2 regions of the Pseudomonas sp. GM102 genome follow, and region 1 is predicted to be linked to the other one. Evidence: predicted binding sites of a transcription regulator. Region 1 holds the regulator's gene; the other holds the start of a gene.
What was found. The regulator sigma-54, encoded in region 1, starts transcription at its own class of promoters, with help from an activator protein. The targets are predictions, from matches to a motif close to ANTGGCATNNANNTTGCTNT.

Region 1 (11,166 bases):
CCCAGCATCTGCAGTTTCTCTTCGATGCACTCGTAACCACGGTCGATGTGGTAGATGCGGTCGATCAGGGTATCGCCTTCGGCGATCAGCGCCGAGATCACCAGGCTGGCCGAAGCACGCAGGTCGGTGGCCATTACTGGCGCGCCCTTGAGCTTTTCGATGCCGGTGACGATGGCGGTGTTGCCTTCGACCTGGATATGAGCGCCCATGCGGTGCAGTTCGTAAACGTGCATGAAGCGATTTTCGAAGATCGTCTCGATCACCGCACCAGTGCCTTCGGCAATGGCGTTGAGGGAGATGAACTGCGCTTGCATGTCGGTCGGGAACGCCGGGTATGGAGCGGTCCGCACGTTAACGGCTTTTGGCCGCTTGCCGTGCATGTTCAGCTCGATCCAGTCTTCGCCGCAGGTGATTTCAGCACCCGATTCGCGAAGTTTTTCCAGAACGGCTTCGAGGATGGTCGGATCAGTGTCCTTGACCTTCACACGACCGCCGGTCACCGCCGCCGCCACCAGGTAGGTGCCGGTCTCGATACGGTCAGGCATCACCTTGTAAGTGGTCGGGTGCAGACGCTCGACGCCATCGATGGTGATGGTGTCGGTGCCGGCGCCAGTGATCTTGGCGCCCATGGCGTTCAGGAAGTTCGCCAGGTCGATGACCTCAGGCTCGCGAGCGGCGTTCGCCAGCACGCTACGGCCCTTGGCCAGAGCGGCCGCCATCATGATGTTCTCGGTACCGGTCACGCTGACGGTGTCGAAGAAGAAGTGCGCACCGCGCAGGCCACCCTCAGGGGCCTTGGCCTTGATGTAGCCGCCTTCAACGTCGATGACCGCGCCCATGGCTTCGAGGCCACGGATGTGCAGGTCGACCGGACGCGAACCGATGGCGCAACCGCCAGGCAGTGCGACTTCGGCTTCGCCGAAACGGGCAACCATCGGGCCGAGCACCAGGATCGAGGCACGCATGGTTTTCACCAGTTCGTACGGCGCGATCAGGGTCTTGATGGTGCGCGGGTCGATTTCGACGCTGAGCTTCTCGTCGATCACCGGCTCGATGCCCATGCGACCGAACAGCTCGATCATAGTGGTGATGTCGTGCAGGTGCGGCAGGTTGGCAACGGTAACCGGGCCATCGCACAGCAGGGTTGCAGCCAGGATCGGCAGGGCAGAGTTCTTTGCCCCGGAGATGCGGATTTCGCCATCAAGACGAACGCCACCGGTAATAATCAATTTATCCATAAGAATCTCGACGCCCTTGGGCTCAGGTGCGCTCGGCCCAGGCCGCGCTGCTGAAAAATTTCATAGTGACCGCATGGATGCTGCCATCGGTGATCCATGGGTTCAAATGGGCATAGACCTGCTGCTGACGCTTCACCGGGCTCAACGCCGCCAGTTCATCGCTAATCACATTCAGCTGGAAATTGCAGCCTTCGCCTTCAACTTCCACCTTCGTGTTCGGCAGCTTTCCTTCAAGGAAGCTCTTCACTTCTACGGCCTGCATGCTCAACCTCAATCGGCGCCCTGTGCGCGCGGGTCGGACATCATACAAAAAAGCCCCGCGCCTGCGAACCCCGCGAAGCAGGACTCTGACGGGGGGCTTCTTTATAGATGCGGTTCAGGGATGCGCCAACAGCTCGGTCAATTCGCTGACCTGAGCGATTTCACGCATATCTTCGGGTATCGCACGAATGCTCAGGGCCTTGCCGGCCGCCTGGGCATCGCGCATGAAGCACAGCAGCAGCGACAAGCCGACGCTGCTGGACTTCTCCACCGCTGAGCAATCAACCACCAGCGCAGCCGCGTTACTGGACTTGATCAGCGCCTGCCCCTGCTTGCGCAGGTTCGGGCCTGTCCGGTAATCCAGCACGCCACTGAGCAGCAGTTCGCCGGATTCGCTCATGCGAATGGCCGACTCACTCATTGGGTTTGCTTCTCGGTAGATTGTTCGGTGGCTTCCTTGGCTTTGGCGACTTCCCCGGCCCAACCGTTGATGGTCTTGTCCAGGTCGTTGCCATTGCGCTGCATCGCATCAGCGAACTGATCGCGGAACAGCTTGCCGATGTTGATGCCGTTGATGATCACGTTGCGCAGCTTCCACTCGCCATTGATCTTTTCGAGTGTGTAAGACACAGGATAGATCGCGCCGCTGCTGCTTTTTACCGTCATGCCAACGCTGGTACGGTCGCCTGACTCATCCTTGGCAGGATCGACGACGATGCCCTGGTTGTCGTACTCAAGCAAAGCATTGCCATAGAACTGGAACAGGCCTTTCTTGAAGTTCTCGACAAACTTCTGCATCTGCTCAGGGGTGGCCTTGCGTGAATACTTGACCGTCATGATGCTCTTGGAAATACCTTCGGCATCCACCACAGGTCCGACGATGGTATTCAGCGCCGTATAAAAGTCCTGCGGGTCCTGTTTGTACTTTTCCTTGTTGGCGGCAAGATCCGCCAACAACCGGGTGGTGGTGTCCTGTACCAGATCGTGCGCGGAAGGCGCCGCCACGGCGTTAGCCATCAACGGCAAGGCCGCGAGTACTACCAACAGGCCACGTCGCAAGATAGAGATCATTCAAAAGCTCCTCATTTGGCGTCTTTGCTAACGGTATTGAGCAGGAATTTACCGATCAGGTCCTCGAGCACCAGCGACGACTGCGTGTCGTGGATGGTTCCACCCTCCTTGAGCAGGGTTTCTTCCCCACCCACGCTGATACCGATGTATTTCTCACCCAACAGGCCAGCGGTCAGGATAGATGCAGTGGAGTCAGTCGGCAGATTATCTACGCGCTTTTCCAGTTGCATGGTCACCCGACCGGTAAAGCTGTCGCGGTCCAGATCGATCGCCGTGACCTTGCCGATGGTCACACCGGCCATGGTCACTTTAGCTCTGACCGTCAAACCGGCAATATTGTCGAAATACGCATAAAGTTTATAAGTTTCGGTGGTTGCACTAGGGGACAGACCACTGACCCGCAACGCAAGCAACAGCAAAGCCAGGATGCCAGCCAGCAAGAAAAGGCCGACACCGATTTCCAGGGTGCGGTTTTGCATCAGAAATCTCCAAACATCAAGGCGGTCAGAATAAAGTCCAGGCCGAGTACAGCCAAAGAGGCATACACCACGGTCTTGGTAGTGGCACGACTGATCCCCTCGGAAGTGGGTTCGCAGTCATAGCCTTGGAATACGGCGATCCAGGTCACGACGAAGGCAAAAACGATGCTTTTGATAATGCCGTTGAGCACATCGTCGACAAACGTCACGCTGTTTTGCATGTTCGACCAGTAGGAGCCTTCATAGACACCCAGCCAGTCGACGGCCACCCACGAACCGCCCCAGATGCCCACCACGCTGAAAATCATTGCCAGCACCGGCAGGGAAATGAAGCCGGCCCACAGGCGCGGGGCAATGATGTATTTGAGCGGGTCGACCCCGATCATTTCCAGACTGGACAATTGCTCGGTGGACTTCATATTGCCGATTTCGGCGGTCAGTGCCGAACCTGCCCGGCCGGCGAACAGCAAGGCTGTGACCACCGGGCCCAGTTCACGCAACAGCGTCAGCGCAACCATCTGCCCGACTGCCTGCTCCGAACCGTAGCTGGACAGAATGTTAAAGCCCTGCAGCGCCAGCACCATGCCGATGAATACCCCGGAGACCACGATGATCACCAGGGACATCACGCCCACCGAATGCAGCTGCTTGACCAGCAGGCCAAAACCGCCGCCGATGCCGCCACGACCGAGCAAGGCATGAAACAGGAACAGCGCCGAACGCCCGAATACCGCCAGCACATCGATGCCGGCGTGACCGAAGCGGCGCACTCTTTCTATCAGTGAAATCTTGCGCATCAGCGCTTCCCCAGAATATCTGCGCGGTAATCCGGCGCTGGAAAGTGGTATGCGACCGGGCCGTCGGGTTCGCCCGTCATGAATTGACGAATACGTGGTTCGTCCGAGGTCATCAGTTCCTTGGGCGTACCTTGCCCCAGCACTTGCCCGTCACCCACCACAATGAGGTAATCGGCGATGCTCGCGGTCTCGGCCAGGTCGTGGGAAACCACGATGCTGGTGATGCCCAGCGCATCGTTGAGCAGGCGGATCAGGCGTACCAGCACGCCCATGGCGATCGGATCCTGGCCAACAAAGGGCTCGTCGTACATGAGGATTTGCGGATCGAGGGCAATTGCCCGGGCCAGCGCGACGCGACGCTTCATGCCGCCGGACAATTCGTCAGGCATCAGGTCGATGGCGCCACGCAAACCCACGGCCTGCAATTTGAGCAGGACAATGTCGCGGATCATTTCTTCCGGCAGCCCGGTATGAACACGCAGCGGAAAGGCGACGTTCTCGAACACATCAAGATCGGTAAACAGCGCGCCGCTCTGAAACAACACACCCATGTGCTTGCGCGCATCGAACAGATCGCTGCGCGACAACGTCGGCAGGTTCTGGCCGTTGACCCAGACTTCACCGCTGGCAGGGCGCAATTGTGCACCTATCAGCCGCAACAGCGTGGTCTTGCCACACCCGGAAGGCCCCATGATGCCGGTAACCTTGCCGCGCGGTATGCGAATATCGACGTTATTGAAAATGCTGCGCGAACCGCGCTTGAAGGTCAGTCCCTTCAGCTCGACCGCGTAGGCGTTATCGGCACTCATCTAAACTCCTTGCGATGCAGCCTCTCACTCGGACGCCTGGCTTTCTGACGAAAGCACATACCTCCCCCGGGCAGGCCGAACTGGCGGCGAACTATATCACTGCATAGGCTAAGCGCCCAAGGCCCAAGCCGGGCATGTTCAGCAACATGACCGCCTGAAATCATCTATTTAGAGAGATTCGGTAACAAGGAATGACAAACCGCGACGAACTTGCGTGAGGGTTTTGATCATTACCGTTATAATCGCCGCCTTTTCATCAGGCTATTCGATTTCCGACATGAACCAATCCAGCGACCTGATTCAATCAGCACAACGTACCATCCGCCTCGAACTGGAAGCCGTACAAGGCTTGCTGCCCCATATCGATGCAGATTTCGTACGTGCTTGCGAGATGATTCTGGCCAGCAAAGGCCGGGTGGTCGTGGTCGGCATGGGCAAATCGGGGCACATCGGCAACAAGATTGCCGCCACCCTCGCCAGCACCGGCACCACGGCTTTCTTCGTGCACCCGGCCGAGGCCAGCCATGGCGATATGGGCATGATCACCCGTGACGACATCATTCTGGCGCTGTCGAACTCCGGCTCCACCAATGAAATCGTCACCTTGCTGCCGCTGATCAAGCGCCAGGGCATTCAGATGATCAGCCTGACCGGCAACCCCGATTCGCCGCTGGCCAAGGCTGCGGAAGTCAACCTCAATGTAAGCGTCGAACACGAAGCCTGTCCACTGAACCTGGCACCCACCTCATCGACCACCGCGGCACTGGTCATGGGCGACGCTCTAGCCGTTGCCTTGCTTGAAGCTCGCGGCTTTACCGCTGAAGACTTTGCCTTTTCCCACCCGGGTGGTGCCCTTGGCCGCCGTTTGTTGCTGAAAGTGGAAAATGTCATGCATGCCGGCACCGAATTGCCGCAAGTGATGTGCGGTACGTTGCTCAAGGATGCCTTGATGGAAATGACCCGCAAGGGGTTGGGCATGACCGTTGTACTGAGCACGGATGGAAAGCTCGCCGGGATTTTCACCGACGGCGATCTGCGCCGCACGCTGGACCGCACGATTGATATCCACAGCACGACCATTGATGAAGTGATGACCGCCCACGGCAAGACCGCCCGCGCCGAGATGCTCGCCGCCGAGGCCCTGAAAATCATGGAAGACCACAAGATCAACGCACTGGTAGTGGTCGACAGCGAAGACCGCCCGGTCGGCGCCTTGAACATGCACGATTTGCTGCGTGCGGGAGTAATGTAATGAGCATGGACCTGCTGCAACGCGGCAAACAGATCAAACTGGCGGTATTCGACGTCGACGGCGTACTGACCGATGGGCGCCTGTACTTCCTCGAAGACGGCAGCGAATTCAAGACTTTCAACACCCTCGACGGCCAGGGCATCAAGATGTTGATGGCAGCCGGCGTGCAGACCGCTATCATCAGCGGCCGTAAGACCCCGGTGGTTGAACGGCGCGCGAAGAACCTCGGCATTCCACACCTTTATCAGGGTCGCGAAGACAAACTGGTGGTGCTCGACGAACTTCTTGCCCAGCTCAACCTGAGCTATGAACAAGTGGCCTACCTTGGCGACGACCTGCCAGACCTGCCGGTGATTCGCCGTGTCGGCCTGGGCATGGCGGTGGCCAGCGCCGCCAGTTTCGTACGCGAACACGCCCACGGCATCACCCAGGCCCGTGGCGGCGAGGGTGCTGCTCGCGAATTCTGCGAATTGATCCTGCGAGCCCAGGGCCGCCTCGATGCGGCCAACGCCGCGTACCTGTGAGCCCATCATGCTGAGCAAAAAGATTCGCAACATCCTGATGTTCGGTTGCATCGCAGCGATTTTTGCAGCGGTCGGCTACTGGAACATCAGCCCGGAACGCTTTCTCGACAAACCGGTGGTGAAGGTCGATGAAAGCGCGATCGACTATTACGCCGTCAACGCCCACAGCGTGCAGTTCCTGCCCGACGGCAAACTGCAATACGAAATGACGTCGGACAAGGTGGAACACCTGAAAGCGACCGAAGTGACGTTGCTGACCAATCCTGACCTGAATATGTTCCGTGGCACCGAATTCCCCTGGCACGTCCAGAGCGAGCGCGGCGAAGTCAATCCGGACGGCACTCAGGTCGAGCTGATCGATTCGGTGCGTATCACCCGTTTCGACGAAAAAAACCGTAAAACCCTGATTACCACCACCCGTATGACCGTGTTCCCGCAGCAGCAATATGCGCAGACCGATCAACCCGTTAGAATCGACGGCGCTGGCGGTGTATCGACAGGCAACGGAATGAAAGCGTACTTGAAAGAAAGCAGGATACACCTGCTATCGAACGTAAGAGGACAGTATGAGGCTCGTTAAAACTCTCCCTATTTTGCTCAGTCTGGGCGCAGCACTGGGAAGCGTGAGCGCCTGGGCTCTGCCGAACGATCAAGAGCAGCCTATCCGCATTCAGGCCGACGATGCCCAACTGGACGACAAGAATGGCGTTGCCACCTATAAAGGTGATGTGATCATCACCCAGGGCTCGATGAAGGTCACCGGTAATACCGTGACCATCACCCGCACCCCGACCGGCGACATCGACGTGGTGACTTCGGTGGGCAACCTCGCCTACTTCGAGCAACTGCAAACGGCGGGCGACACCAAGCCGGTTCAGGGCTACGGCGTAACTATCCAGTACCACGCCTCGCAAAACCGCGTCGTGCTGATCGATCGCGCTAAAGTCATCGATAAGGACAACAACGTCACCCAAGGCGAGAAAATCGTCTACGACACGGTGAAAAAACTTGCGAGTGCCGGTCGCGCCACGGGTAACAAGGTCACCGAGGCACGTCCTCGCATCGACATGGTGATCCAGCCGAAGAAGAAAACCGACGAGCAAAAGGCCCAGTAATGGCAACTCTGAAAGCTCAGCATCTGGCCAAGAGCTACAAGAGCCGTCAGGTCGTGCGCGATGTCAGCCTGTCCATCGACAGCGGTCAGATCGTCGGCCTGCTTGGCCCTAACGGCGCCGGTAAAACCACCTGCTTCTACATGATTGTCGGCTTGGTACAGGCCGATCAGGGTCGCGTACTGATCGACGACCTGGATGTCAGCCACCAGCCGATGCACGGTCGTGCGAAGGCAGGTATCGGTTATCTTCCGCAAGAAGCGTCGATCTTCCGCAAACTGTCGGTGGCCGACAACATCATGGCCATCCTCGAGACACGCAAGGAACTCGACAAGGCCGGCCGCCGCAAAGAGCTGGAAAGCCTGCTGCAGGAATTTCACATCCACCACATCCGCGACAACCTCGGCATGAGCCTGTCCGGTGGTGAACGCCGCCGCGTGGAAATCGCCCGGGCACTGGCCACCAATCCGAAATTCATCCTCCTCGACGAACCCTTCGCCGGTGTGGACCCGATTTCGGTGGGCGACATCAAGCAGATCATTCATCACCTCAAGGCCAAAGGCATTGGTGTGCTGATCACGGACCACAACGTCCGCGAAACCCTGGATATCTGCGAAACCGCCTACATCGTCAACGATGGCCAACTGATCGCTGAAGGTGACTCCGCCACAATCCTGGCCAATGAACTGGTCAAGGAAGTGTATCTGGGTCATGAGTTCCGCCTGTAAGCACTGAGGGGCCCGGGTCGCCGAGAGCGCGCGCACGTCAATAAAAAATCAATAAGTTTTTATTGTTACAGCGCTCTAGGCAAACACTTCAGTTTCAGGCATATAATTTGCTTATGTTTGGCGCTTCGGCGCCCTGTAGTGGATGGCGCATGTGCGCCGGCGAATAAGGTGTTAAGCCCCTGCCATGAAACCATCGCTAGTCTTGAGAATGGGCCAGCAGCTGACGATGACACCGCAGCTGCAACAGGCCATCCGCCTGCTCCAATTGTCGACCCTGGACCTGCAACAGGAAATCCAGGAGGCCCTGGAGTCCAATCCGATGCTCGAACGCCAGGAAGAAGGCGACGACTTCGATAACGCCGACCCCTTGGCCGATAGCGCCGAACAGAAACCCAACGCCGACATTCAGGAACCCTCCTACCAGGAAACCGCCCCAACGGTGGATAACCTTGAGGAAGGCGACTGGAACGAGCGCATTCCCAACGAACTGCCCGTCGACACGGCCTGGGAAGATGTCTACCAGACCAGCGCCAGCAGCCTGCCGAGCAACGATGACGACGAGTGGGATTTCACCACCCGCACATCGGTCGGCGAAAGCCTGCAAAGCCATTTGCTCTGGCAACTGAACCTGGCACCGATGTCCGACACCGATCGCCTGATCGCCGTGACCCTGATCGACTGCATCAATAATCAGGGCTACCTGGACGAAACCCTCGAGGAAATCCTCGAAGCCTTCGACCCGGAACTGGACATCGAACTAGACGAAATCGAAGCCGTCCTGCACCGCATCCAGCAATTCGAACCCGCTGGCATCGGCGCCCGCAACCTCGGTGAATGCCTGCTGCTGCAACTGCGCCAGCTGCCCGCCAAGACCCCTTGGCTGGCCGAGGCCAAGCGCCTGGTCACCGATTACATCGACTTGCTCGGCAGCCGCGACTACAGCCAGTTGATGCGCCGCATGAAGCTCAAGGAAGATGAACTGCGTCAGGTCATCGAATTGGTCCAGAGCCTCAACCCGCGCCCAGGCTCACAAATCGAGTCCACCGAAGCCGAATACGTCGTTCCCGATGTGATCGTGCGCAAGGACAACGAGCGCTGGCTGGTGGAGCTGAATCAGGAATCGGTGCCACGCCTGCGGGTCAACGCCCAATACGCCGGTTTCGTGCGCCGCGCCGATACCAGCGCTGACAACACCTTCATGCGTAATCAGCTGCAGGAAGCTCGCTGGTTCATCAAGAGCCTGCAAAGCCGCAATGAAACCCTGATGAAAGTCGCCACCCAGATCGTCGAGCACCAACGCGGCTTTCTGGAATATGGTGACGAAGCCATGAAGCCGTTGGTGCTGCACGACATCGCCGAAGCGGTAGGCATGCATGAATCGACGATTTCACGGGTGACCACGCAAAAATTCATGCATACCCCACGGGGCATCTATGAACTGAAATACTTTTTTTCCAGCCACGTCAGCACCTCAGAAGGCGGTGAATGCTCGTCCACGGCGATCCGCGCGATCATCAAAAAACTGGTTGCCGCGGAAAATCAGAAAAAGCCGTTGAGTGACAGCAAGATCGCTGGTTTACTGGAGGCACAAGGCATTCAGGTAGCCCGTCGCACCGTCGCCAAGTACCGCGAATCCCTGGGGATCGCGCCTTCCAGCGAACGGAAGCGGTTGATGTAGCCGCCGGGCTCGCCACAGCGTTCCAGTGGCAGGCATTTCTGCCTGCCGCTTTATGCACTGGCAACGAAGGAGAAGCTGTATGCAAGTCAACATCAGTGGACACCAACTGGAAGTGACCGAACCCCTGCGCACCTACATCGGCGAAAAACTCGACCGATTAGAGAGGCATTTCGACAAGATCACCAATGTGCAAGTCACGATGAACGTCGAAAAACTGCTGCAGAAGATCGAAGCCACGCTGCATATTCCCGGCGGAGAAGTGGTCGCCAATGCCGAGCATACGGACATGTATGCCGCCATCGACCTGCTGACCGACAAGCTGGATCGCCAACTTAAAAAGCATAAGGAAAAGACCCAGAGCCTCCTCCAGGGCGCGACCGGTCGTTAACACTCCCAATCCATGATCCGACTAGAAACCATCCTGACCCCCGGCCGTTCCCAAGTGAACGCGCCGGGTGGCAGTAAAAAGAAAGCCCTCGAGCAAATTGCCAACCTTATCCACCGCGAAGTACCGGATCTGGAAATGCAGGACGTCTTCGAGGCCCTGATTGCCCGTGAGAAACTCGGTTCTACCGGTTTCGGCAACGGCATCGCCATCCCCCACTGCCGGCTCAAAGGCTGCACCTCGCCAATCAGTGCGTTGCTGCACCTGGAAGCCCCTATCGATTTCGACGCCATTGACGGCGCCCCGGTTGACCTGCTGTTTGTGCTGCTGGTCCCGGAAGCCGCCACCGATGCACACCTGGAATTGCTCCGCCAGATCGCCAGCATGCTGGATCGCAAGGAGGTGCGTGAAAAACTGCGCAGCGCCCCGAGCAACGAAGCGTTGTATCAGGTTGTCCTGGACGAGCAGAACGGTCACTAATCATGCGCCTGATCATCGTCAGCGGCCGCTCCGGCTCAGGTAAAAGTACCGCCCTCGATGTTCTCGAGGACAACGGCTACTACTGCATCGACAACCTGCCTGCGGGCTTGCTGCCGGAACTGGCCGAACGCGCGCTGATTCACACCGAACTGGCACAACCGCTGGTGGCCGTGTCCATCGATGCGCGCAACCTGCCAAGCCACCTGTCACGGTTCCCCGAATTGCTGGAAGAGGTCCGCGGCCGGCATATCCAGTGCGATGTGCTGTACCTGGACGCTGACGAAGAAACCTTGCTCAAACGCTTTTCGGAAACTCGCCGTCGTCACCCGCTGAGCAGCGCCAATCGCTCATT
Region 2 (11,166 bases), on a different contig from region 1:
CGAACCCAATGACGAACTGAAGAAACAATTGCTCGCGCATGTCAGCAAGGAAATTGGCAGCTTCGCCAAACCGGACTTGATCCAATGGGCGCCGGCCCTGCCGAAAACCCGTTCGGGCAAAATCATGCGACGAATTCTGCGCAAGATCGCCTGCAATGAACTGGACAGCCTGGGCGACACCTCCACCCTCGCCGACCCGAGCGTGGTGCAAGGGCTGATCGATCAACGCCTGAACCTGTAGGAGCGAGGCTTGCCCGCGAAAGCGGTGTGTCAGGCGACATTGATGTTGACTGTCCCGCCGTCTTCGCGGGCAAGCCTCGCTCCAACAGGTACAGGTTCTTTATCGTCCAAGCTGTTAAACTCCCGCGCCCTAATTCCCTCCTGCAAGGCGCCCAGCATGTCTTCCTTGAATCAGGCGCTGTGCGCCGCCCTTGATCGTCGCCAGGACTTGCTCGCCGAGCTGCATCAGCAAGACACCGATTGCTATCGCCTGTTCCACGGCAGCCAGGAAGGCGCCGGCGGCCTGACCATCGACCGCTACGGCCCGCAACTGTTGGTGCAAAGCTTTCATCAGGCGCTGGAGCGTGACGCCCTGCTGCAACTGCACGAGACCGTCAATCAACAGCTGGGCCTCGACACCCTGCTGGTCTACAACGACCGTTCCCGTGGCAACTCGCGCATCGACCGCGAAGACACCGTCTACCGCGCCGACGAAGCCGCCCTGCAAGACTTGATCGGTCACGAATGGGGACTGAACTACCGGGTTCGCGGGCGCCACGCCGGCCAGGATCCGTTGCTGTTTCTCGACCTGCGCAACGCTCGCGGCTGGGTCAAGGCGCACAGCAAAAACAAAAGTGTGCTGAACCTGTTTGCCTACACCTGTGGCGTCGGCCTCAGCGCCGCGGCGGGTGGTGCGAGCGAGGTGTGCAACCTGGACTTTGCCGAAGGCAATCTGGCGGTCGGCCGCGAGAACGGTCTGCTCAACCCGCAATTGCCGACGATGGAATTCATCCAGTCCGATTATTTCCCGGCGATTCGTCAATTGGCCGGCCTGCCGATCAGTCAGCGTCGCGGGCAGAAACTGCCGAGCTATCAACGTCTGGACCCGCGTCAGTACGATCTGGTGCTGCTCGATCCTCCGGCCTGGGCCAAGAGTGCCTTCGGCACGGTCGACCTGTTGCGTGACTACCAGAGCCTGCTCAAACCGGCGCTGCTGACCACCGCCGATGATGGCGTGCTGATCTGCTGCAACAACCTGGCGAAGGTCAGCATGGACGATTGGCGCGAGCAGGTTTTGCGCTGCGCAGAGAAGGCCGGGCGCCCGGTGCGTGAGTGGACAGCGCTGACACCGGGTAGTGATTTCCCGTCGATGGACCAGCAGCCACCGCTGAAAACGCTGATCCTGCAGCTCTGAAAATCCACGCCGATGATCAGATAAATCCTATTAAGCGTGGTAGCTTCGGAACCGCAAACGCATGCCATACTCCAAGGCACTCCGATTCCGACAGATGAAGCCGCACATGCCCAAAGGATTGATTCGCGCTATCGGCGCCTTGTTGACTGCCCTGGCTCTTTATAGCCTGCTGGGGTTTCTGATTTTACCGGGCATCGCGTTGCGGATTGCCAATCAACAATTGGCCAACTACGCCACGACACCCGCGACGATTCAGCGAATCGAACTCAACCCGTTCAGCCTTGAAGTCACCCTTTGGGGCTTGGTCATCGGCGAGCCGGGCAAGGAGCAAGTGGGCTTCGAACGCCTGTACGCCAACCTGCAGATCGACAGTCTTTGGACCAAGGCATTGCACCTGTCCGATATTGAACTGGACAAACCCAAGACTGAAATCCTCTTCAGTAAGGACGGCAAGCTCAACCTGCTCGGTCTGTTCAAAATCCCCGCCAGCGAACCGACCCCGGTCGATCCGGACGCCAAACCCTTTCCGCTGCGCGTGGAGCGAATCAAACTGGCCAGCGGCTCCTTGCATTTCGAGGATGCACGGCCCAGCGAACCCATCGAATTCCTCTACGACAAACTCGACTTCGAACTGAAAAACCTCAGCACCCTGCCCGAAGACAGCGCCGACATGACGTTGGTGGCCGTCGGCCCGGCAGGTGGACAGATCGACTGGACCGGTAACTTCAGCCTGATCCCGATCGCCTCCGAAGGTAAGCTGAAAATCACCGACGGCAAGATGAAATCCTTTTGGCCCTACGTACGCGATGCTGTGCCACTCGCACTCGAAGATGGCGTCGTCAGCCTCAGCACCGACTACAAACTCAACCTGGCCAAGGAAACCGAACTGCTGCTGAGCAACGTTGCCGTCAGCGTCGCACCTTTCTCCATCAAGACACCGGACGGTCGACCGCTGGCGAAGCTCGAGCGGCTGGACATCAGCGAAACCACCGTGGATCTGGCCAAACAGCAAGTGGTGGTCGGCAAGATCCGCAGTCAGAAACTGGAAACCTGGGCCGCCCTCGAAGCCGACGGGCAACTCGATTGGCAAAAACTGTTCGCCAGTCAGCCGTCCAAAGCGGCCAACAAAGCCAATGCCGAGCCAGCCAGCACACCGGCAGCAGCCGATTCGCCGAAGCCTGAACCGACCGCGCCGAGCAAACCCTGGCAGGTGCTGCTCAAAGACGTGCAGCTACGCGATTATCAGGTGCACCTGGCCGACCGCAAGGCACAACCGGCGGTGGCGCTGGAGCTGGGTCCGCTGAACCTGGACCTGCAAAATTTCGACAGCCTCAATGGCTCACCTTTCAACCTCAAGCTCGACACCGGCGTGGGCAAGCAAGGCAAGATCACCGCGGACGGCGTGGTCAATCTGGCCCCGATCAACGCCAAACTGAACGTGCAGACCAAGGACATCGACCTGCGTGTCGCCCAGTCCTACATCAACCCGTTTATTCGTCTCGAACTGCGCAGCGGCATGCTGGGCAGTGATCTGGCGGTCGACCTGAAAAGCACCGAGCCGCTGGCGTTCAGCGTCACAGGCAAAGCCCAGGTCGATCAACTGCATACCCTCGACACCCTGAAAACCCGCGACTTCCTCAAGTGGCAACAGGTGGTACTCGAAGGCCTGAACTATCAGCATGGCGACAGCTTGTCGATCGACAAGATCAACCTGTTCCAGCCCTATGCACGCTTCATGATCAACGATGACCGCACCACCAACATCGATGACCTGCTGATCCCGCAACCGGCCGATGCCGGCGCAAAAACCGTCGCTGCCAAACCGGCAGCCGGAAAAGACAAACCGTTGGGCATCCACATTGGCGGCATTGCCATCAATGACGGTTCGGCAAACTTCGCCGACTTCAGCCTGACCCCGAACTTCGCCACAGCCGTTCAACAGCTCAACGGAAAAATCGGCACCATTGACAGCCGGCAGGCAAAACCGGCCAGTGTTGACGTCAAAGGCAAGGTCGACCGCTATGCGCCGGTGACCATCAAGGGTTCGGTCAACCCGTTCGACCCGATGGCCAGCCTGGACATCGCCACCAGTTTCAAACGGGTGGAACTGACGACGTTGACGCCCTACTCCGGCAAGTTCGCCGGTTACCGTATCCGCAAGGGCCGACTCAATCTCGACCTGCATTACAAGATCACCAACGGCCAGCTCCTGGCCGAAAACAAAGTGGTGGTCGAGCAGCTGCAACTGGGTGAAAAGGTCGACAGCCCGGACGCTGTGAGCCTGCCGTTGAAGCTGGCGATTGCCTTGCTCAAGGATGTCGACGGCAAGATTTCCATCGAGCTGCCAGTGAGCGGCGACCTGAACAACCCGCAGTTCAGTGTCATGCCGATTATCTGGCAGACCCTGCGCAACCTGATCGTGAAAGCCGCCGCAGCGCCATTCAAAATGATTGGCGGTCTGGTCAGCGGCGGTGGCTCGGAAGATTTGGGCAGCGTGGCATTTGCACCGGGTTCCAGTGACTTGAGCAAAGACGCCGAAGCGGCGCTGGTCAAATTGTCCCAGGCGCTCAAGGAACGTCCGGCCCTGCGCCTGGAAATCGAAGGCACCGCCGCCAAGAGCAGCGATGGCCCGCTGATTGCCGAGCAACGCCTGGAGCGGGAATACCAGTACAACTACTACAAAATGCTCCAGCGTCGCGGTGACAAGGTGCCGGCCCAGGCCTCATTGCTGCAAGTGCCGGACAGCGAGAAAGGCCCGCTGCTCGAAGGGATCTACCGCACACGCCTGAAGACCCAGCCGCCCGCCGAATGGAAGGACTTGGGCAAGGAAGAACGCAGCAAAAAAATGCGTGAAGACGTGATTGGCTTCTGGAGCTCCAGCGAGGTGCTGTTGCGTCAACTGGGGCAAGAACGGGCCAGCAGCATCAAGGATTATCTGGTGGACAAGGGTCAATTGGCCGATGACCGCGTGTACTTCATCGATGCCAGCCTCGGTGAGGCAGAAAGCGATGGCCACGTTATCACGCCCATGCATCTGGATGCCGAGTGATGGGCGCACGTTGGCTTCTGAGCGTGGCTCTGATGCTGATTGCCGGCCAGGCAGCGGCAGCCGATACCTTGCGTTGCGGCAGTCAATTGATCAGCGTCGGGGACAGGTCCGGCGAAGTGCTGCAAAAATGCGGAGAACCCGTTGCCCGCGACTTGTTGGGCTATAAACGCAGCGCCAATCGGCGGGAAGAGTTTCAGGTCGAGGAATGGACCTACGGCCCCAACAGCGGGATGTACCAGTACCTGCGCTTTGAAGGCAACCGGTTGGTTCGAATCACCAGCAAGCGTGGTAATTGAACAATCGAGCTTGCCCCACGTCCCTAATGTAGGAGCCAGGCTTGCCGGCGAACCAGCCGCCTCGGTCCATCAGGGATACCGCGTAATCGTTCTTCGCGGGCAAGCCTCGCTCCTACAAGTGATGCGTTGCTGCAAATAGAACAGGCCCCGACACGAATGCCGGGGCCTGTAATGGCCACATCCTTGTGGCCTTCGCATGAACTCTCAAGTAGCGGCAGACGTATGACTCGGCCCGTCTACCGCACCTTCTCCCGGTCCAGGCGAGAAGCCTTGTCTTACTCGGATTTCAGGCCATCAGCGGATACCGCTTTGACGCCTTTGATTTTCTTGGCGATAGCCACGGCGGTTGTTTTCTGAGCATCTGTCAGTACGGTCATGGAAGACAGGGAGACAACGCCTTTGTTGGTTTCGACTTTAATGTCGGTGCCTGGGATGCCTTTTTCGGTTACCAGGTCTGCTTTGACTTTGGTTGTGATCCAGGTATCGGAAACATCCTCTTTCGCTTCAGTGACTTCACCGGCGGCCAGCATCATGGGTGCCTGAGTCGCTTGGGTGGTCTGTGCGAATGCAGCGTTGGCCATGGTCAGGGTCAGCGCGGTAGCAGTAGCGGCAGCGATAGCGAACTTCTTCATACGAGTAACTCCTGTATTTCTGGAAAGTCTGCTGCGTGTCTTGTCAGCAGGGTTACTAGAGAGAGTGCGAACGCTGTGCCAACTGTCAGATTAAAAATAAATAGATATAAATCAATAAGTTAGTCAATACTGCGATTTTCGAAATCATGCAAATTGCATGACTGCGGAATTATCTACATGCAACTTGCGGGTTTTAGCGCAGGCCTAAGGCCATGATTTGTCGGGGGTTTCTTGATTATTCGAACAACCCGGAAAATGACGAGCAAAAAAATGCCCCGCGTCGTGAAACGCGGGGCATTTGAAGGATGAAAACGGATCAGGCGCCAGTGCAGCCTTTAGGCGCGTATTCCTGTGCCGCCGTGGTGGCGCATGTCCAGCCACCGGCGAGCGTACGCGAAAGCGTAATGGTCTTGCTCAGCACCGGCCCTGGAGCATTGAGGATCGTGCAGCCAATACTGCCCACACCGGTAGAGGAGGTACCCGATGCCGTAATAGTGCAGTTACCTGTAGTCGCCGTGCCGCCAATCAGAGCAAGGGTGGGGTCAGTGCCTTGGTTCATGATGTCTTCGAAAGGCACCTTCAGCGCCGAGATCTCTGCAAGAGCAGCGGTGACCTTCGCCCGCGCCTGGTACTTCGAATACTGCGGCAACGCAAACGTCGCCAGAATCCCGATGATCGCCACCACGATCAGCAGCTCGATCAGAGTAAAACCATTTTGATTTTTCATAGACAGGCTCCATGCATGAGTCGAAATCTCATGATCTGAACAAGGCACAGCACAGGTCATGCCAAGCCGCGCGCGCCCCTGCCTGCGGGGCGAGAGATCGCGCTAAAGACCTTTCCTACTCCAAGGATCCGCACTATCTGACACTTTTTGTCACCTCACTCCGGCTGGTTTGGTTCCACTGCTTGACTAGGCTATAAGTCATTAACTGTCTGGCGTCGGTATCCCAATGAATGACATTGCCCTTAGCGGTCTGGCCAAGCAATTGGTGCTGGCCGAGCTGATCACTGACCAAAGTGCGCAAGAGGCGTATCAGCAAGCCCAGCGCAATCGAATCTCGCTGGTCAGCTATCTGGTGCAAAACAAACTACTGAAGAGCTGGCAAGTCGCCGAAGTGGCCTCGGAGCATTTCGGTATGGCCTTGCTGGACCTCAATTGCCTGGACAAGGACACCCAGCCTCGAGGGCTGGTCAGCGAGAAGCTGATCCGCCAGCATCACGCCCTGCCCCTCTGGCGGCGTGGGAACAAGCTGTTCGTGGGGATTTGCGACCCGACCAATCATCAAGCCATCAACGACATCCAGTTCAGCACCGGGCTGAGCACCGAAGCCATTCTGGTGGAGGAAGACAAGCTCAGCGACGCCATCGAAAAATTCTTCGACAACCACTCCACCGGTCTGGAAGACATGGCCGATGTCGACCTCGACGGGTTGGACATCGAGTCGGTCGATGAGCAGAAACAGGATGCCCTCGTGGGGCAAGATGCCGATGATGCCCCCGTGGTTCGCTTCGTCCACAAGATGCTGCTCGACGCGATCAAGAGCGGTTCTTCCGACTTGCATTTCGAGCCCTATGAAAAAATCTACCGCGTGCGGATGCGCACCGATGGCATGCTGCGGGAGGTCGCCAGGCCGCCGACACAACTGGCCAACCGCATTGCTTCGCGGCTGAAGGTCATGGCCAGTCTCGACATCTCCGAACGGCGCAAACCCCAGGACGGGCGAATCAAGATGCGCCTGTCCAAAAGCAAGTCCATCGATTTCCGGGTCAACATCCTGCCAACCCTGTGGGGCGAGAAGGTGGTGATCCGGATCCTCGACCCGTCCAGTGCCCAAATGGGCATCGATGCCCTCGGCTACGAACCCGACCAGAAAGACCTGTACATGGCCGCCCTCAAGCAACCACAGGGAATGATCCTGGTAACTGGCCCCACCGGCTCGGGCAAGACCGTATCGCTCTATACCGGGCTGAACATCCTCAACACCGTCGACATCAATATTTCCACTGCCGAAGACCCGGTAGAAATCAACATCGAAGGCATCAACCAGGTCAATGTCAATCCCAGGCAAGGACTGGATTTCGCCCAGGCGCTGCGCTCGTTTCTGCGTCAGGACCCGGACGTGATCATGGTCGGTGAAATCCGCGATCTCGAAACCGCCGAAATCGCCATCAAGGCCGCCCAGACCGGGCACATGGTGCTTTCCACCCTGCACACCAACAGCGCCGCGCAAACCCTGACCCGCTTGCACAACATGGGGATTCAGGGGTTCAACATCGCGACCTCGGTCAGCCTGATCATCGCCCAGCGCCTGGCGCGCAAACTGTGCAGTCATTGCAAAAAGCCCATCGAGATTCCCCGCGAGGCGCTGATCAAAGAAGGCTTTCCCCAGGAACGCATCGGCTCGTTCACGATCTATGAACCGGTCGGTTGCGATCAGTGCAACAACGGTTACAAAGGGCGAGTAGGGATTTATGAAGTGGTAAAGAACACCCCAGAACTGCAACGGCTGATCATGGCCGAAGGCAATTCACTGGAAATCGACATCCAGATGCGTAAGGACGGCTTCAACGACCTGCGTACTTCGGGCCTGCTCAAGGCCATGCAAGGCATCACCAGCCTTGAAGAAATCAACCGGGTCACGAAGGACTGAACATGGCGGCCAAAGCAGCGAAAATCAGCGTATATGCCTGGGAAGGCACGGACAAGAAGGGCTCAAAAATGACCGGTGAGTTGACCGGCCAGAATCCCGCGCTGATCAAGGCCCAGTTGCGCAAGCAAGGGATCAACCCGGGCAAGGTGCGGAAAAAAACCGCGTCCATTTTTAGTGCAGGCAAACGCATCAAGCCCCTGGACATTGCCCTGTTCACCCGGCAGATGGCGACCATGATGAAAGCCGGCGTACCACTGCTGCAATCGTTCGACATTATCGGTGAGGGCTTCGATAACCCGAACATGCGCAAGCTGGTGGACGAAGTGAAACAGGAAGTCGCGGCCGGCAACAGCTTCGCCGCAGCCCTGCGTAAAAAGCCCCAATATTTCGATGAGCTGTACTGCAACCTGGTGGATGCCGGCGAACAGGCCGGCGCCCTGGATACCCTGCTGGAACGGGTGGCGACCTACAAGGAAAAGAGCGAAAGCCTCAAGGCCAAGATCAAGAAAGCCATGACCTACCCGCTGGCGGTAGTGTTCGTCGCGATCATTGTGACCGGGATTCTGCTGGTCAAGGTTGTGCCGCAATTCGAGTCGGTGTTCTCGGGGTTTGGCGCCGAGCTGCCGGCCTTCACCGTGATGGTCATCGGCTTGTCGGAATTCATGCAGGCCTGGTGGTGGATGATGCTCGGCATGCTGGGTGCGGCGATCTTCGGCGTACGTCATGCCTTTAAAAAGTCCCCGGGTTTCCGGGACCGGATGGACACCTGGCTGCTGAAACTGCCGTTGGTTGGCGCGCTCATGTACAAGTCCGCCGTGGCCCGTTACGCCCGCACCTTGTCGACGACGTTTGCCGCCGGGGTGCCACTGGTCGAAGCCCTGGATTCAGTGGCGGGCGCGACCGGCAACATCGTGTTCAAGCGAGCGGTATTACGCATCAAGCAGGATGTTTCCACCGGCATGCAGCTGAATTTTGCCATGCGCACCTCCGGCATCTTTCCGAACATGGCAATCCAGATGACGGCCATCGGCGAAGAGTCTGGCGCACTGGACGACATGCTCGACAAGGTCGCGAGCTTCTATGAGGACGAGGTGGATAACATGGTCGATAACCTGACCAGTCTGATGGAGCCTTTCATCATGGTGGTGCTGGGGGTTATCGTCGGCGGCCTGGTGGTTGCGATGTACCTGCCCATCTTCCAACTCGGCTCAGCGATCTGATATGTCCTTGAACGAATTTTTGAGTCTCAACCCGCTGGCCTTCACGATCACCGCATGGGTGATCGGCTTGGTAATCGGCAGTTTTCTCAACGTGGTGGTCTGGCGCCTGCCGAAAATGCTTGAGCGTGAATGGCGCCTGCAGGCCCATGACGTACTGGATTTGCCACCCGAAGCCCCTGGCCCGGCTTACAACCTGATACTGCCTCACTCCGAGTGCCCCGACTGTGGCCATCGGATTCGAGCGTGGGAAAACATTCCCGTGCTCAGTTATCTGTTTTTACGTGGGCGATGCTCGAACTGCGCGACGCCGATCAGCAAACGTTACCCGCTGACCGAACTGGCCTGCGGCGTGCTGTCGGCGTTCGTCGCCTGGCATTTCGGTTTCGGCTGGCAGGCCTGCATGGTGCTGGTCCTGAGCTGGGGCCTGTTGGCGATGAGCCTGATCGACGCCGAACACCAGCTGTTGCCAGACGTGCTGGTGCTGCCGTTGATATGGCTGGGGTTGATCGTCAACAGTTTCGGGCTCTTCGTCTCACTGCATGACGCGCTCTGGGGCGCGGTGGCCGGCTACATGGCGCTGTGGACGGTGTTCTGGCTGTTCAAGCTGATCACCGGCAAGGACGGCATCGGCTACGGTGACTTCAAGCTCTTGGCGATGCTCGGCGCCTGGGGTGGCTGGCAGATCCTGCCGCTGACCATCCTGCTTTCATCGCTGCTGGGCGCCGTCATCGGGGTGATTTTGCTGCGCCTGCGGGATGCGAAAACCTCGACTCCGCTGCCCTTTGGCCCCTATCTGGCTATTGCCGGCTGGATTGCCTTGCTCTGGGGTGGTCAAATAACCGGCTTCTATTGGCAGTTTGTCGGTTTGAAATGAATACCCCTGTGGAAAAACCCTGGATTCTCGGCCTGACCGGCGGCATCGGCAGCGGCAAAAGCGCGGCCGCCCAGCACTTCATCGATCTGGGCGTGCATGTGGTAGACGCCGATCATGCGGCTCGCTGGGTGGTCGAACCCGGTCGCCCGGCACTGGCGAAGATCGCCGAGCACTTTGGCCCCGGCGTGCTGCAAGCCGATGGGCAACTGGATCGTGCGGCGCTGCGCAAGCTGATCTTCGAAGTGCCGGATGAACGCCGCTGGCTCGAAGCGCTGCTGCATCCGCTGATCGCCGAAGAAATCACCCACCATCTGGCCAAGGCACAATCGCCTTACGCGATTCTGGTTTCGCCGCTGCTGATCGAGTCCGGGCAGTACACCATGACCCAACGGGTTTTGGTGATCGATGCCCCGGAACAGTTACAGATCGAACGCACCTTGCAGCGTGACCAGACCAGCGAACAGCAGGTCCAGGCGATCCTCAAGGCCCAGTCCAGCCGACAGGACCGCGTGAACCATGCCGACGATGTGGTGGTCAACGACCGCGACCTCGCCTGGCTGCACAGCGAGGTCGAACGCCTGCATCACTTTTACCTTACTTTGCGTGGAGGCCAGTCATGAGCCAAACCCCAACCGTCGATTGCCCAACCTGCGGCGCCCCTGTCGAATGGAGCCCCGAAAGCAAGTTCCGGCCATTCTGTTCAGACCGTTGCAAACTGATCGACCTGGGCGCCTGGGCGTCGGAAGAACACAAGATCCCGATGCCTCCCGATGCCGAGGACGAGATGTTCAGCGGCGACTTCGACCCGCGCCACTGATCCCGCCCCTCAGGGCCGCATAAAGCCATAGTCCTGGCCCTCGTCGAGGTTCTCGGCGAGAAACCGCAACTCATCGGCCAGGTCTTCGACATTGCGTACCGCCTTGCTCTGCTGCACCACCGCACTGAGCAAGGCGCGCAGGCTCAATCCCGGATCGAAGCCCACCTCTTGCGCCATATCCAGACTCTGACGCAACTCCTGCCTGGCCCA

Region 2: a site for sigma-54 is predicted at 6,165-6,184, ahead of PMI18_RS12665 (pilin). Genes of this name have one in related genera too.

Annotation. Positions count from the first base shown of each region.
Region 1 covers NZ_AKJB01000062.1:39,451-50,616, reverse strand. Annotated here, with positions in the region: gene murA (UDP-N-acetylglucosamine 1-carboxyvinyltransferase) at 1-1,238, opposite strand, end outside; gene PMI18_RS13490 (BolA family protein) at 1,261-1,500, opposite strand; gene PMI18_RS13495 (STAS domain-containing protein) at 1,615-1,920, opposite strand; gene PMI18_RS13500 (MlaC/ttg2D family ABC transporter substrate-binding protein) at 1,917-2,570, opposite strand; gene mlaD (outer membrane lipid asymmetry maintenance protein MlaD) at 2,582-3,049, opposite strand; gene mlaE (lipid asymmetry maintenance ABC transporter permease subunit MlaE) at 3,049-3,846, opposite strand; gene PMI18_RS13515 (ATP-binding cassette domain-containing protein) at 3,846-4,655, opposite strand; gene PMI18_RS13520 (KpsF/GutQ family sugar-phosphate isomerase) at 4,933-5,907, shown strand; gene PMI18_RS13525 (KdsC family phosphatase) at 5,907-6,431, shown strand; gene lptC (LPS export ABC transporter periplasmic protein LptC) at 6,439-7,011, shown strand; gene lptA (lipopolysaccharide transport periplasmic protein LptA) at 6,998-7,546, shown strand; gene lptB (LPS export ABC transporter ATP-binding protein) at 7,546-8,271, shown strand; gene PMI18_RS13545 (RNA polymerase factor sigma-54) at 8,456-9,949, shown strand; gene hpf (ribosome hibernation-promoting factor, HPF/YfiA family) at 10,029-10,337, shown strand; gene ptsN (PTS IIA-like nitrogen regulatory protein PtsN) at 10,350-10,814, shown strand; gene rapZ (RNase adapter RapZ) at 10,817-11,166, shown strand, end outside.
Region 2 covers NZ_AKJB01000064.1:57,911-69,076, reverse strand. Annotated here, with positions in the region: gene acs (acetate--CoA ligase) at 1-241, shown strand, start outside; gene PMI18_RS12645 (class I SAM-dependent rRNA methyltransferase) at 398-1,414, shown strand; gene PMI18_RS12650 (DUF748 domain-containing protein) at 1,476-4,463, shown strand; gene PMI18_RS12655 (DUF2845 domain-containing protein) at 4,463-4,759, shown strand; gene PMI18_RS12660 (BON domain-containing protein) at 5,035-5,391, opposite strand; gene PMI18_RS12665 (pilin) at 5,708-6,118, opposite strand; gene pilB (type IV-A pilus assembly ATPase PilB) at 6,345-8,045, shown strand; gene PMI18_RS12675 (type II secretion system F family protein) at 8,048-9,265, shown strand; gene PMI18_RS12680 (prepilin peptidase) at 9,267-10,139, shown strand; gene coaE (dephospho-CoA kinase) at 10,136-10,759, shown strand; gene yacG (DNA gyrase inhibitor YacG) at 10,756-10,956, shown strand; gene PMI18_RS12695 (hypothetical protein) at 10,966-11,166, opposite strand, start outside.